One region of the Sporosarcina sp. FSL W7-1283 genome, then DNA from elsewhere that is predicted to be linked to it. Evidence: riboswitches for the same ligand, from Rfam matches in the RefSeq annotation. Region 1 holds a riboswitch; each other region holds the start of a gene.
The links. Region 1 has a riboswitch for cobalamin ahead of metE (5-methyltetrahydropteroyltriglutamate--homocysteine S-methyltransferase). Riboswitches for the same ligand answer to the same signal wherever they lie in the genome.

Region 1 (3,842 bases):
TAACGATATAAATTGAACCATGTCTGGAGTTTTTGAACTCTGCATCATCTTTCAGATTATGTGTTGCAATCAACGAAGTTACGACACCATCTAAAATTCCTTCAGGTACTTCGTTGCCGTTTTCATCTAAAATCGCATTATTTGTCATCAAATGACCTACGTTACGGACGAACATTAATGAACGGCCGTGTAGCGATAGCTCTTTGCCGTCTGGTGTTTTGTATGTGCGGTCAGGATTCATTCTTCGAGTGACCGTCTTGCTGCCTCGTTTGAACGATGCTTCCAGATCACCTTTCATCAAACCTAACCAGTTGCGGTAGACCCCCACTTTATCTTCAGCATCTACTGCTGCGATCGAGTCTTCACAGTCCATCAACGTAGAAAGTGCTGCTTCCAAAATCAAGTCTTTCACACCCGCCGCATCGTCTTTCCCAATTGGATGGTTTCGATCGATTGCAATTTCGATATGCAATCCGTTATTCGTCAACAAGACAGCGGAAGGTGCGTCTTCCGAACCGTTAAAGCCAGCCAGTTTAGAAGCATCTTTCAAGCCTGTTTTATTGCCATTCTGAAGTGTCACTTCAAGTTTTCCACTAACGATTGCATACGCTGTGGCGTCTGCATGTGTCCCTTCCGCAAGCGGTGCTGCTTGATCTAATAACTCTTTTGCAAAGTTGATAACTTTCTGTCCTCGGATCGGATTGTACTGTACGCCAGCTTCAGCTTCACCTTCATCACTGATGACATCCGTTCCGTACAATGCATCATATAGACTTCCCCATCTTGCGTTTGCCGCGTTCAACGCATAGCGGGCATTGTCGACAGGCACGACCAATTGGGAGCCTGCTTGAATAGCGATTTCATCATCGACATTGGAAGTTGTCACTTGGAAGTCCTCAACAATCGGTTCCAAATAGCCAATTTCCTTTAAAAATTCTTTATAGTTAGCAGAATCTGCTGTTTCTTTATTGTTTTGATGCCATTCATTGATCTTTTTTTGCAATTCGCTTCGTTTCTCTAACAGCGCTTTGTTTTCAGGAGCAAGTTCATGAATGAGCGAATCAAAGTTTGTCCAAAATTGTTCTTTTTGGATTTCTAAGCCTAATAGAACTTCCTCATTAACAAAGTTGTATAGTTCTTTTGCGACTTGCAGCTTGCCTACTTTTTCATAATTTGTCATAGAATAAAGCCACCCCTTAAGTTTTTTTGCGCTGCTCTGTTGTATAACATACAGCGATAAACACGATTCTTCCTCAATTGATCATAGGTGCCCCCACAGCCAATAATCAAGATTTCTTCGTATGAATGACGATTCATGTCCTAATTTGAAGTCGTGTTATTACTTATCATACCTAAACTCTATAAAACTTTCAACAGAATTGTGTAAATTTTCACACCTTCTTTTTTGAAAGAGAATTTGTTACTTTTGTACAGTTATATAACAGATGACAAAAAAAGAGTATTGCTTAATTATCTATTTACCAGCAAGTTGACACTCAACGAACCTTATGATAGTTTTAGAGACAATCATCATGAATTGAATAGTTTGAAAACAGGTGAAATGATCATTGCTTTCATTTCTTAAAAGGGAATCCTTTTCTTGGAGCGGTCCCGCCACTGTGAAGACGTGCTTACGTCCAGCCAGATACCTGCCTGTTTTCATAACGCTTAATCCTACGGTGAATAGGGAGGTGTTAGACACACGGCAAACGATGCACGCTTATTTAGGCATGCATTTTACACATACGTGCATTTCTAACATTCTTTGTTAGGAATGCTTTTTTTATTGGATAAAATCATGAGGGGGAAATCAAATGGTAAAAAGCAGTATTGTCGGCTATCCTGTTATTGGCGAAAACCGGGAGTGGAAACGAGCGTTAGAAGCATTTTGGGCAGAAATAATTTCGGAAGAAGAACTTCTGCGGACAACAAAAGACATCCGTTTAGCCAACCTGAAGAAACAACAAGACGCAGGAGTAGACCGAATTGCAGTCGGCGATTTCACATTGTATGACCGGGTGCTCGATACATCCACAATGTTCGGAATCATCCCTTCACGCTATCATTGGAAAGGCGGTCAAGTGTCGATATCCACTTATTTTTCAATGGCACGCGGTAATGACGATGCTGTCGCTTCCGAAATGACGAAATGGTTCAACACGAACTATCACTACATTGTCCCCGAGTATGAAGGACAACGTTTTCAATTGACTGAGAACAAACCACTTACTGCATACCGCGAAGCAAAGAAAGAACTCGGTATCGAGGGGAAACCTGTTCTACTCGGCCCCTACACTTTATTGAAACTTTCTAAAGGGTATGAAGAAATAGACGTACCTTCTATCATTCTGCAATTGATTCCTCTTTATCAAAAGGTATTGCAAGAATTACAGGATGAAGGCGTTCAATGGGTGCAAATTGATGAACCAATTCTTTGCACTTCCATTTCTTCTGATGAAATGAAAACCGTAACTGAAATTTACTTGCAGTTAACAAAAAACATAAATAGCTTGAACGTTTTAGTGCAAACATACTTTGATTCAGTTGAGCACTATGAAGCAACACTTGCATTACCAGTAGCTGGAATTGGTCTTGATTTCGTGCATGGCGGTGTCAAAAACTTGGAAAACCTTAAGAAATACGGCTTCCCTGATGATAAAGTACTCGCTGCTGGTATTGTGGACGGTCGGAATATTTGGCGATCAGATTTGAACGTCAAGCTGTCATTACTAGGAAAGATTCAACAGCATGTAGAGTCCGGAAACGTTTGGATCCAGCCATCCAGCAGTCTGCTTCACGTACCCGTGACAATTCAGTCAGAGCAGAAATTAGATTCAACAATTAAGAATGCACTTTCATTTGCGGATGAAAAAATTAAAGAACTCAATGTACTGAAAGCTGCGTTGCAACAAGGTAAAGAAAGCGTCGCTTCAGATTTCAAACAAAATGAAGCCGCTCTTACTGCATTCAATCAACTCCCTGCCCGCAAACGCGAGGAGGTTCGACAAGCAAGTTCAGGCAGTACTTTGTCTGACAGCAAGCGGAATCTGCCGTTCGCAGAGCGGAAATTGAAGCAGCAAGAGAAGTTCCAATTACCTGTATTGCCTACAACCACAATCGGCAGTTTCCCCCAAACGCCTGAAGTACGTATAACACGTACAAAATGGAGAAAAGGCGAAATTACGGATCAGCAGTACAAAGACTTTGTAAAAGCGGAAATTAAGGAATGGATCCAAATCCAAGAAGAACTCGGACTTGATGTGCTCGTGCACGGGGAATTCGAACGGACGGATATGGTAGAATATTTCGGCGAAAAGCTGGATGGTTTTGTCTTTACGGAAAAAGCTTGGGTGCAATCCTATGGTTCCCGATGTGTGAAACCACCAATCATTTATGGAGATGTTGTATTTACGAAGCCGATGACGGTAGAAGAATCCGTATACGCTAAATCACTGACAGATCACGAAGTAAAAGGTATGCTGACCGGACCCGTGACGATTTTGAATTGGTCATTTGTTCGCGATGACTTGACCAGAGAAGAAGTGACCAATCAAATTGCTCTCGCACTGCGTAAAGAAATCGAGTCGCTTGAAGCAGCAGGTATCCATATGATCCAAGTAGATGAACCGGCACTTCGAGAGGGGCTCCCATTAAAGCAATCCGAATGGAATCATTATCTCGACTGGGCTGTGAATGCTTTCCGTGTTGCTACAGCTTCCGTTGAGGATACGACGCAAATTCATACACATATGTGCTACTGTGATTTCAATCATTTCATTGAAGCAATCAGTGCGCTGGATGCGGATGTTATTTCCATCGAAACGTCACGCAGTCATGGTGAT
Region 2 (3,842 bases), 1.0 Mb from region 1:
AGCGGCAAGGGGATCATCTTGTACTTGAAGTGGAAGGTGATGGGTTTCTTTACAATATGGTGCGTACAATTGCGGGTGTTTTGCTGGCGGTAGGCATTGGTTGGGACGAGCCTGAAGACGTCAAGAAAATACGTGACGCAAAAGATCGGAAAATGGCCGGCAAAACAGCGCCGGCACACGGTTTGTACCTTATGGAAGTGACCTATTGAGCTCATGGCAACTAATCCTGGCGTTTTCATAAAAACGCTTGACTTTAATTGGATTTCAGGTTAACATGATAAATGGTATTTCAATAACCCCACAATAAGCCCCGGAAAGTTTATTTGTGTTTAGGGATAGAGAAAACAACGGAACAGATTGATATTTTTAGGAGGATTACACTATGCGTACAACATTCATGGCTAAAGGTCACGAAGTAGAACGTAAATGGCTTGTTGTCGACGCTGAAGGACAAACGCTTGGACGTCTTGCTTCAGAAGTTGCATCACTTTTACGTGGTAAACATAAACCAACGTTCACACCACATGTTGATACAGGTGACCATGTCATCATCATCAATGCAGAGAAAATCGAATTAACAGGTAACAAATTGAAAGATAAAATTTACTACCGTCACTCAGGATATACAGGCAGCATCAAGCAGCGTACAGCTCTTGAAATGCGTACAAACTATCCTGTTAAAATGCTTGAACTTGCGATCAAAGGAATGCTTCCAAAAGGTCCTCTAGGTCGTCAAACAATCAAGAAACTACACGTATACGCTGGAGCAGAACATCAGCATGCAGCACAAAAACCAGAAGCATATGAGCTTCGCGGATAATTAAGAGGAGGAAACACACTTGGCACAAGTACAATATATCGGCACTGGCCGTCGTAAAAGTTCAGTAGCTCGTGTACGTCTAGTTCCCGGCGAAGGCAAAATCGTCGTTAACAATCGTGACGTAGAAGACTACGTACCATTCGAAACACTTCGTGAAATCATCAAACAACCATTAAATGTAACTGAAACACTTGGAAGCTACGATATCCATGTGAACGTTCACGGTGGTGGCTACACAGGTCAAGCAGGCGCAATCCGTCACGGCGTTGCACGTGCATTGCTTACTGTAGACCCTGATTTCCGTCCAGCACTTAAATCTGCAGGACTTCTAACGCGTGACCCACGTATGAAAGAACGTAAAAAATACGGTCTTCGTGGCGCTCGTCGTGCACCTCAGTTCTCAAAACGTTAATATTGGGTTCACTTCAATTTTTACGATCTCTTCCCGAGTTTTCAGGAAGAGATTTTTTCATTTTCGACGTCTACCTTCATAAATTGTCATTCTTCACCCAAGGCGTACCAAGCATCGGCAATGCCCAGCGGTCGAGTCCATACCAGCCGGCTACTTTCCATGCGAGTACGAGCCAAGTTGCGAGAATGAACAATAGGGGGTTCGTGCTAAGAGTACCTGCAAACAGAAAACTGACATTCATGAACGCACCGAAGAAAGCAGCAATTCCTGTCAACAATCCGAAGATCAAACCGAGACCAACAAGCATCTCCCCATAGGCAACTATGAAACCGAATACCTTGGCGTTCGGCAAGACGACATTTTCCAGAAATGATGCATACCAGTTGGTCACATCTCCGCCTTCAGTCGATTTTTTAAGAGCGCCGCTTACAAATCCATGGATGGCGACACCTGCATTTTCACCGGTCCATGCATCGCTCATTGCTTTTCCCCAGCCGGCCTTCAACCAAGCAAATCCGACATAAACCCGAATGACTAACCAAATAAGTCCGGAGCGAGAATCGTTGAATAAAAACTGTGAAATGGGGTTCTCTGGTATTAGGATTGCTTTATTTTCCTTCATAATAACCACCTCCAATGAACAGTTTACACTACAACTTAATGCCTATCCAAAAAGTTCACAACCTTGTAATTAAAGAGTGTGAATAGTTTACGAAATGTATAAATATGCTTGACTTTGATGGGATGATTCTAAAATATAACAAAGTTATCCTGTACGTATCCACCTTGCTCATGATAAGTTTTGTATAGGAATAGAAATTACAATTATCCAAAGCGTTTCCAGAATCTAGTTTATGGATTCATAAATAAATCTAAAGGAAGTTTGTAGATTTAGAGATTGTATGTTATATTTATGAAAATTAAATAAACTAATTTAAATAAGTGCTCACATAGTGAGGTAAAAGGGAAACTAGTGAAAGTCTAGTACAGCCCCCGCTACTGTAAAGCTGATGAAATTACAATACCACTGAGAAATCGGGAAGGTGTAAGAGTAAAATGAAGCTTGAGTCAGGAAACCTGCTTATTTAAACGACACATACTTTTCGGAGGGAGAAGTATAGGCGGGACAATAAAATTAATTGTTTTATGTTTCAGTATGATTTCTATTATACTTTCACATGCCTACATTCCTTTGAAAAGGAGTGTAGGCATTTTTTATTTGGAGGGAAACCATGAAAAAGGGAAAAATTTTCGTCGTTGGATTCGGTCCCGGAGCTACTGAACATATAACAGGACGAGCATTAGAGGCGCTGCAAGAAAGTAATTATATTATTGGTTATAAAACGTACGTAGAGTTGATTAAGCATTTAGTAACAGCGAAGTCCATTGTTAGTACAGGCATGACTGAAGAAGTGTCACGTGCACAAGATGCTGTTAAGAAAGCGGAGGCTGGCGGTATTGTTTCAGTGATCTCGAGCGGTGATTCAGGTGCATACGGTATGGCTGGATTAGTTTATGAAGTGCTGATTGAAAAAGGTTGGACTGAAGCAGAAGGAATTGAAGTGGAAATTGTGCCAGGTATTTCGGCGATCAATTCATGTGCGAGCTTACTGGGCGCACCTGTCATGCATGATGCTTGTACGATCAGTTTAAGTGACCATTTAACACCTTGGACTGTTATCGAAAAACGTATTGAAGCAGCGGGGATGGCGGATTTTGTAGTAGCTTTATACAATCCGAAAAGTGGACGTCGGACGCGTCAAATTGTAGAGGCACAAAGGATTTTACTGAAATATCGTTCCCCTGATACACCTGTAGGGCTAGTGAAAAGTGCTTATCGTGAAAATCAACATATTGTCCTGACAACATTAGCGGAAATGCTAGAGCATGATATCGGGATGTTGACTACTGTTATTATCGGTAACTCTTCGACTTTCTTTTATGATAATAAAATTATTACTCCGAGAGGATATCAACGTAAGTATACATTAGGGGAAGGTAAACAAAGTTTAAAACCGCACCAGCGTTTGAAAAAGGAGGCGGAACCATGGGCGCTTGATCAAGAAACTGGGGAGGCGCAGTCCGGTCATGAAGAAATTATAAGTAAGAAACCAGAGCACACACCAATGCCAAAACAGGCAGAAGTGGAACGGTCAGAACCAGCACCGGAACAAAAGGTTCAGTCATTGGATATGGCTTTAAAAGCACTATCTATGGTGACGAAAGAGGAAGTGGAAAACCCTTTTTTGGTGAGACAGCCGATTGAAGATATCTTTGAGTTTTCCGTTTCACCAGGCGTTGCCAACAAACTGATTACAGCAGAACAAATGCGTGTATTGGCTGAAGTCGTTGGTGAGAAAGGTACCTTGGAATATACTCCAAACCATCATTTTGTAGTAAAGGTTACGACAGATGACCCTGAAGCGATTGTTGAAAAGCTAGAACACATTAACTTGACTGTTATGCCGGCAGGGGAAGTCTTAAAAGTCAAAGCTTGTGATTTTTGCTATGGGGAAAAGGCGGATTCTATCCCATACGCGGAAGAAATCGCAGCGAAGTTTGAAGGGATGAAGCTTCCGAAGCAGTTGCATGTCGGATTCAATGGATGCG
Region 3 (3,842 bases), 1.2 Mb from region 1:
AAATAATGTGTTGGCGCACCGATCCCTGCAACAACTTGTATTTTTTTGCGTCGTTTCATATGAAGCAATAAGAACTTCAATTCATGCTCAAGCGTCTCTTGATTCATTTCTGGAAGCAACAACAAGATTTTATTCTGTGCCCAGCGGATCATTTTCATGGAATCATGGATATTCTGAATGGACGCAAATGTTTCCATTTCCTCAACCGAAAACTGCTCTAGTAAATCGACCACTTCCAGAACCGCTACCTGCCGATAAAGCGTAACGTCAATTCCAAGCAGTGTACCTCTTTCCATAAACCGTTCATCTTTTCTCGTACCCGTCAGCCAATCAAATACGAAAAACTCCATGTCCCGTACTTTTTCATCTTTCTGCTTTCGTTTCAATGAATCTTGGATAAATAGTTCTGCCACCCGTAAGATCAACTGTGCTTGCGGACGGATCATCTTAGGTTCGCCTGTGATACCAAGCGCGGCAATCGGCTCACCTTCAATGAGGATTGGCAGCACAATACCTTTACGTACACCACGCAACCGTTCTACTTCCTCATCTGCCATATAGAGCATTTCCTTTTGGCGAATGCATAGTAATGCGCCTTCATGGAACTGATTGAGCCGTGTAACGTCCGTGCTGGCCTGAATGAAGCCTCTCCGATCCGTTAAAATCACTTCTTGCTGTATTAAATTCGAAAATTCCTTCACCATTTCCTGCCCTAGTGTATCAAACTGGAACATCTACCTCACCTCGGATGAAAACTGCTAGTTATCTTAACTTTACGCCAGTTCAGTCTTCATCTCAATAGGCGGGACCATTACTTTATATGAACTTCTTTGATTCCGCAGTTCCACGCTTTCATGAGCAACTGCAAAAGTTCTGCCGTTTCTATGAAAGCAGACTTCTCCAATGTGATTGAGCCGCCGACATCCGTGTGGTTCTGTTGCACCGCAAGCCGGTTAATCATCGACAATTGTTGGTGCTTTGTTAAGGAATATCCAGACAAATTTTCAGTATCTGACGCCTTCCGTAAGCAGCCGTTCCGGATTCCGTTCCCTGCAATTTCATTCCTTATTTTTTGCCACTCTTCTGTTGTATAACTACGCTGTTCAAAGTAGCTTCCACTCTGCCAATCTGAGCCTTCAAATTGAAGATACGGACCTTTTTCCTTCGCCAGTTGCAATGAAGTTTTTATCACATGTAGATTAATTTCTTCAGATAGTTCTTCAATGAATGACACTGCCTGTTCCGAATGTAAGCTAATTCGTTGATCTGCAAGCGCTTCTTCCCATCCGGCTGCTTCAATTTGCAGATCTCGTCTATTGTCTTCTCGTTCCCATACATCCAAAATGCCATTAAGCAAACGGACATGAATTCCACAAACACGAGCCAAGACGTTTCTCCGTAGCACTTTCGACAGCTGGATATGCGAATGCAATCCTTTTGTTCCACGCTGAAAGTCATCGTCAAAATGGAAAACGATGCCGTCACTAGCTAACAGTTGCTTCATCAGTCCGATAGCGGAAAGCCTTTTGTGCGTGATGGATGGGTTCGCAACGGCCCGACGGAACGACTCACTGCCGACGTCCTGCAGAGAACCATTCATCACGCGACGTACTTCCTCCATATCAAATACGAGCCAAGATCCACATGCCTTCACCTGTTCCATAAATATAGTAGGTATACGGATGTGCTTTTCCTTCACTTGACTGGCCAAAAATGATGGAATCCGTGAATCCAAGAGGTTCATTGAATGAAGACGACGTACAGGTTGCCCTGGATAGAATGTCTTGCCGAAAAACGCCATGATATCATCCGGTAACGTCACATACCCCATACTCAAGACCCAATAGGCTTCTCGTACTTTTTGCAACCGTTGCACAGTTTCATCCCGCATGGCTGCCATCGCAATAAGCATCAGCCGTTCTTGCGGCAGTCCCAGTCTTCGATCATAATGATTGCAAGTGACAAATTCTTTCATATACTGAAGAAGCTGTTTAGCGGATAGCAATTGATCTCGCTCCGGCATAATTTGCAATCCTAGCCATTTGATTTCATTGGATGAATAGTGATTGATCCAGCTTCCATATAAACCGTCACTCACCAGCTTCCGCACTACTTGATGAAATCCTTGGTATGCTGGCTTTTTGTGCAATTGTTCCGCTTGTCTATACAAAACTTCGAGCAACGCACGTTCATGTGTACGTTCGTCTGATTGTTCGAGAACTCTCATTTCGCCGTCTCCTTTCCTATACAACAAAAAAACAATCATCCTGGCTCTTCGGCAGGATGATTGTAATAGTTGTGATTGAGGAAACAAAAATAGGCAGCTCTAAAGAACTTCATGCAAATCGCATGAACCGCAGAGACCCTTTTGCCCCCACCTCTCAACCCCCGAAGAAAGTGTTGCTTTGACGATGTCTGGCAGGTCTCCTGGCTTCACTTCATCCTTCCGCCAAGCCTTCCCATGTCTCCATAGTGGCTTTTCTCAGCGGTCGTCCGTGTGTACAGTTGCGGGGACAGCTCCGATTTTCGGATTCCCTTTTACACCTTGATAGGTACCAACGCATCGTGCAAACTCATTTAGTATTTTATTTATTCTAGTTTACCATGAATAGTCGGAGAGGTGGTAGAAATAGTTGTTGCCTTACCTTTCGTTTAAGGAGTGTGATCATTTGGAGGCTGCATCACAATTGAGTTATTCATGACAAGCATGCGAAAAAGAAGTATAATATCTATGGTTGACTCGTATGTTTAAGAGAAAAAAATAATCTACTCGAAAGTGAGAATAGGAATGACATTCATCCAAAACATAATAAGCTTTATCTTACACATTGATGAACACTTGATTGAAATTATTCAAAACTTTGGAAATTGGTCCTATGTTATTCTATTTTTAATTGTGTTTGTTGAAACAGGTATTGTTATTTTTCCTTTTTTGCCGGGTGATTCACTTTTGTTTGCAGCTGGTGCTCTCGCTGCGATGGATGCATTTAATATTGTCCTATTAATCTTAGTATTCTTTGTAGCCGCAGTATTAGGGGATACAATAAATTATCATATCGGTAAAGCAGTAGGAACAGCAATCACTCAAAATAGACGGATGGGTAAATTTATTGACCAGAAAAAGATGAGAAAAGCTGAGGATTTCTTTAATAAGCATGGTGGTAAAACGATCGTCATTGCTCGTTTCATGCCATTTGTCCGTACGTTTATACCGTTTATTGCAGGCTCAAGTCGAATGAACTATCGATATTTCTTCGCTTACAATGTAATTGGTGCTGTACTATGGGTGGGACTATTTACAACAGTTGGTTACCTGTTTGGAAATATCCCGTTTGTTAAAAATAATTTCTCAACCATTATTCTGTCAGTAATTTTTCTCTCCGTTCTGCCAGTCTTCTATTCTTTTGCAAAGAGTCGTTTCCAAATACAAAAGAATTGAGCAATCGTTGAAGCAAGTTCTGTGTAAATAGTGCACACCAAAAATTGAACGATGGAGCAGTACAGATTGGTTCTAATAGAAAATGGTCGTTACTGATAATCGTGAATTTCTCTACTTCTTTATAACCATCTATACGACTCTTAACAACCGCTGCCTTAAGAAGGGTGGTTGTTGGAGTCTATTTTTTCCAATCGTCTTTTGGTTACCTACGGTGCGAAATAGTTACCTTAAATACCGAGTTATTTTTTCGCTGAATAACTCTAACGTATTAACATATTTTATTATACCGAACAATGATGCAGCAAGAACTTTTAAATTTCTATTACATATCAACAATTATTATATCTATACTTCGTTCTTCCCCTCTCTTTGGTAGAAGCAAATTTTACAACTTTCACATTCA
Region 4 (3,842 bases), 2.0 Mb from region 1:
GGTTCTCTGAAACATCGTTATATAACAACGGTAAAATTGAAGTAGCGCTGAATAAGCTGCGTGAAAATGGCCATGTCTATGAAGAAGAGGGAGCAACTTGGTTCCGTTCCACGACATTTGGTGATGACAAAGACCGCGTGCTGATAAAACAGGACGGTTCATTCACATATTTGACGCCGGACATCGCGTACCACGAAGATAAACTGCGTCGCGGATTCGATAAGCTCATCAATATTTGGGGAGCGGACCACCACGGCTATATCCCGCGTATGAAAGCAGCAATCCAAGCACTGGGTTACGATCGCGACACGCTAGAAGTGGAAGTAGCGCAAATGGTTCAGCTATACAAAGACGGTGAAAAGTTCAAGATGAGCAAGCGGACAGGGAAAGCCGTCACGCTGCGTGAACTAGTCGAAGAAGTAGGACTTGATGCCGTACGTTATTTCTTCGCTATGCGTTCAGGCGATGCCCAAATGGACTTCGACCTTGACCTGGCAGTTTCCAAATCCAATGAAAACCCGGTTTACTATGCACAATACGCGCATGCCCGGATCTGTTCGATTTTGCGTCAAGCAAAAGAGCAAAACTTACAAGCTTCAACAGACAACGTCACTCAATTGCAAGACGAAAAAGAACTAGAACTGTTGAAAAAAATCGGCGACTTCCCGAAACTCGTCAGCGACGCCGCACGCCTGCGCGCACCGCACCGAATAACGACGTATATCCAAGAACTCGCTGCTGCATTCCATAGCTTCTACAACGCCAATAAAGTGCTTGACCCTGAAAACAAAGAACTATCCGAAGCGCGACTCGCCTTGGTGACTGCAACAAGCATTACGATTGCCAATGCATTGAAACTAGTCGGCGTAGAAGCACCTGAACGGATGTAATTCCGGATTCAAATTAAACAAGCCAAGCAAGAGTTATCGACAACTCTTGCTTGTTTTTTATTTCCGCTCTGATGCTGATTCGTTTTCTAGGAACTCTCTTTCATTCAATGAAAGTACCGAGGAAGTCCGTTTTACTTTTTAGACATTTGTCGTAGTGTAGGAAATGTCCGGTTTGCACCATGTTTGGCACGGTTAATGTGAGGGGTGGCTCGGTTCGCATACACTTTGGTTCGGTCCTCTGTCTTTCTAGTTTGTTTATGAGGTAAAGAGGTTAATGAAAGTGGCTTAGAATTGATACCTTCTAGAGGTGAATGTATAGCGTTAGGAATTCTTTTTTATAAGTTAGTTCAATGGGCGATACTTATTTACTCGTTACATACAATGGTTTCACTTTATATCACCTCTATTTATTTAGGGATTGGAGCGTAAGACGGTCGACTCCGGGAGGATCAGCGTGCGCCTTGAGACCCCGCAGGTAGCGCAGCGGACGAGGAGGCTCAAGCCACGCCCTCCGGAAAGCGTACCGTCTGGAGCGTAGATCCCGGTGTACGTACTGTGGGTTATTTTAAGTCCCATTCGGATAGTGATTCCTACTTTTTCAGTATTTATTTTAATAAAACGCTTGATTGGAGGTAAGAAAGCGTCCCGCCTGAAGCTCGAATCCCCGGACACAAACACGCACTCCGGCTGTACAACAGTCCGTTTTATAGTATAATAGAGCACGATTACAAATTACATAATTCCAAAAGGTTCTCTAAGTCAAATAGAGATGAAAAGGGAAATCGGTAAAAGCCGATGCGGTCCCGCCACTGTACGTGCTCCATGCACAAGCCAGGTACCTGCCTTTTAGGAAATGAAGTTCCGCAGCAGCCTACGAGGATAGGCACAGTGGTGGTAATCTGACATAGATTTCATCCTGTCCAATCCTTCGAAATGACCGAAGGATTTTTTTTATGTCTGCGGCAGACTACGTAATAAGTAATGAACGCAAAGGGAGGAAATCACATGAAGAAGTTTTGGCAGCTGTTGCTGACAGCGATGCTGGCAGTCCTTGTGCTTGCAGCATGCGGTAACGACAGCAAGAAAGAAGAAACACCAGTCGATTCTGATCAACCAGCAGAAACGGAACAGGAAGAACAAGCAGGAGGAAATTCTTCCAGCTATCCATATACAATCAATGATGCAGTCGGAGAAGATATCACATTTGAAAAAGCTCCGGAAACTGTCATCTCGTTAATTCCAAGCAATACAGAAATTTTATTTGGCATCGATGCAGGTGATAAAGTGATCGCTGTCACGGAAAACGATGATTTTCCAGAAGAAGTGAAAGATCTCGATAAAGTCGGAGATTATAACGTCAACGTGGAAAAAGTTATTTCATTGAAACCAGATGTCGTTTTCGCGCATGATATGATGTTAGGCTCTGGTGAAGAAGGCTTGAACCAAATTCGCGACGCGGGCATCCAGGTAGTCGTTATACCGACTGCAGAAACATTCGAAGAAACATATGAAACGATTAAAATCTTCGGCGAAATCATGGATAAAAATGAGGAAGCTAATAAGATCGTAGAAGATATGAAAGCAAAGGTTGAAGATATCAAAGCGAAAGCAGCGGATATCACAGACAAGAAAACGGTGTTAGTGGAAAACTCAGATGCACCAGAAATTTATGCGCCTGGTAAAAACACATTCCCGCAGCAGTTCTTGGACATAATCAATGCAGAAAACATCATCACAGAAGAAGGATGGGTGATGATCAGTCCTGAAACGATCGTCGATGAAAGTCCGGACGTCATTCTTGTGTCCTACAGCTATGTGCCGGATGTTGTTGAAAACATTAAGAAGCGTGACGGTTTCGATACGGTCACTGCAGTGAAAGAAGATCAAGTCATTCAAGTGGATGAAAATATCACAAGCCGGACAGGTCCGCGTTTAGCGGACGGATTGGAAGCTTATGCAAAAGCGATCTATCCAGAGGTGTTTGGTGAGTAAAACGGCTATCGCCTATACTGTGTCAATTGCCACGCTACTTGTGGCAATTTGGCTCGGTGTATCGATCGGCACAGTGAAGATACCGATTGAGACGCTATGGAACGATGCAGATGCAACTGCGAGCAATATTCTTTGGAAAATCCGCATGCCGCGTGTGCTGCTGGCTGGAATTGTCGGCGCATCTCTTGCAATTTCAGGCGCTGCTTTCCAAGGATTGTTGAAAAATCCATTAGCAGATCCATACACCCTCGGAGTGTCATCCGGTGCCTCTGTAGGCGCTGTGATTACACTCTTTTTTGGTATCTCCCTGCCGTTCTTAGGCGCCTTTACCTTACCCGTCTTCAGTATGGTCGGGGCAGCTGCGACGATGTTCTTGGTCATCGGCTTTGCCCGTCTGGTCGATCGGTCAATGAAAATGGAAACGATCATTTTAACAGGTATTATTTTTGGTTCGTTTTTAGGTTCTGTTTTATCCTTGATGATTGCGTTAACACAAGAAGAGCTGCGCCAAATCATTGGCTGGCTGCTCGGTAGTGTCTCCATGCGCGGTTGGAAATATATCACGATGGTGTTACCGTTTTTCATCATTGGTTCATTCATTCTTTGGCTTAATCGCAGGGAACTGAACGCCATGCTATTTGGTGAAGAGCGTGCACATCATTTAGGAGTCAATGTGAAACGCCGTAAAATGATGATTTTGATCGGCGGCTCTGTACTGACAGGCTCTGCGGTTGCAGTTTCCGGGACCATCGGCTTTGTCGGCTTGGTTGTTCCGCATATGACGCGCTTGATGTGGGGGTCGGATCATCGGCATGTCTTGCCGTTGTCCTTATTTAACGGAGCTTCCTTATTGATTATTTGTGATTTAGTGGCGCGGACGATTATTTCGCCGGCTGAACTGCCTGTTGGTGTCATTACGGCATTTATCGGGGCTCCAGTCTTTGCCTACATCTTTTACAA

Region 2: it holds a riboswitch for cobalamin, as region 1 does, so the genes downstream of both, cobJ (precorrin-3B C(17)-methyltransferase) here and metE (5-methyltetrahydropteroyltriglutamate--homocysteine S-methyltransferase) in region 1, are expected to answer to the same signal.
Region 3: it holds a riboswitch for cobalamin, as region 1 does, so the genes downstream of both, MKY93_RS19640 (hypothetical protein) here and metE (5-methyltetrahydropteroyltriglutamate--homocysteine S-methyltransferase) in region 1, are expected to answer to the same signal.
Region 4: it holds a riboswitch for cobalamin, as region 1 does, so the genes downstream of both, MKY93_RS02795 (ABC transporter substrate-binding protein) here and metE (5-methyltetrahydropteroyltriglutamate--homocysteine S-methyltransferase) in region 1, are expected to answer to the same signal.

What each region holds. Positions count from the first base shown of each region.
Region 1 is NZ_JBBOOL010000001.1:2,553,248-2,557,089, forward strand. It holds gene MKY93_RS13165 (malate synthase G) at 1-1,180, opposite strand, end outside; cobalamin riboswitch at 1,538-1,671, shown strand; gene metE (5-methyltetrahydropteroyltriglutamate--homocysteine S-methyltransferase) at 1,815-3,842, shown strand, end outside.
Region 2 is NZ_JBBOOL010000001.1:3,591,455-3,595,296, reverse strand. It holds gene truA (tRNA pseudouridine(38-40) synthase TruA) at 1-209, shown strand, start outside; gene rplM (50S ribosomal protein L13) at 383-820, shown strand; gene rpsI (30S ribosomal protein S9) at 840-1,232, shown strand; gene MKY93_RS18805 (DoxX family protein) at 1,309-1,854, opposite strand; cobalamin riboswitch at 2,156-2,331, shown strand; gene cobJ (precorrin-3B C(17)-methyltransferase) at 2,465-3,842, shown strand, end outside.
Region 3 is NZ_JBBOOL010000001.1:3,758,668-3,762,509, forward strand. It holds gene MKY93_RS19635 (CdaR family transcriptional regulator) at 1-734, opposite strand, end outside; gene MKY93_RS19640 (hypothetical protein) at 812-2,227, opposite strand; cobalamin riboswitch at 2,401-2,576, opposite strand; gene MKY93_RS19645 (DedA family protein) at 2,789-3,439, shown strand.
Region 4 is NZ_JBBOOL010000001.1:581,429-585,270, forward strand. It holds gene argS (arginine--tRNA ligase) at 1-890, shown strand, start outside; cobalamin riboswitch at 1,621-1,751, shown strand; gene MKY93_RS02795 (ABC transporter substrate-binding protein) at 1,896-2,882, shown strand; gene MKY93_RS02800 (FecCD family ABC transporter permease) at 2,875-3,842, shown strand, end outside.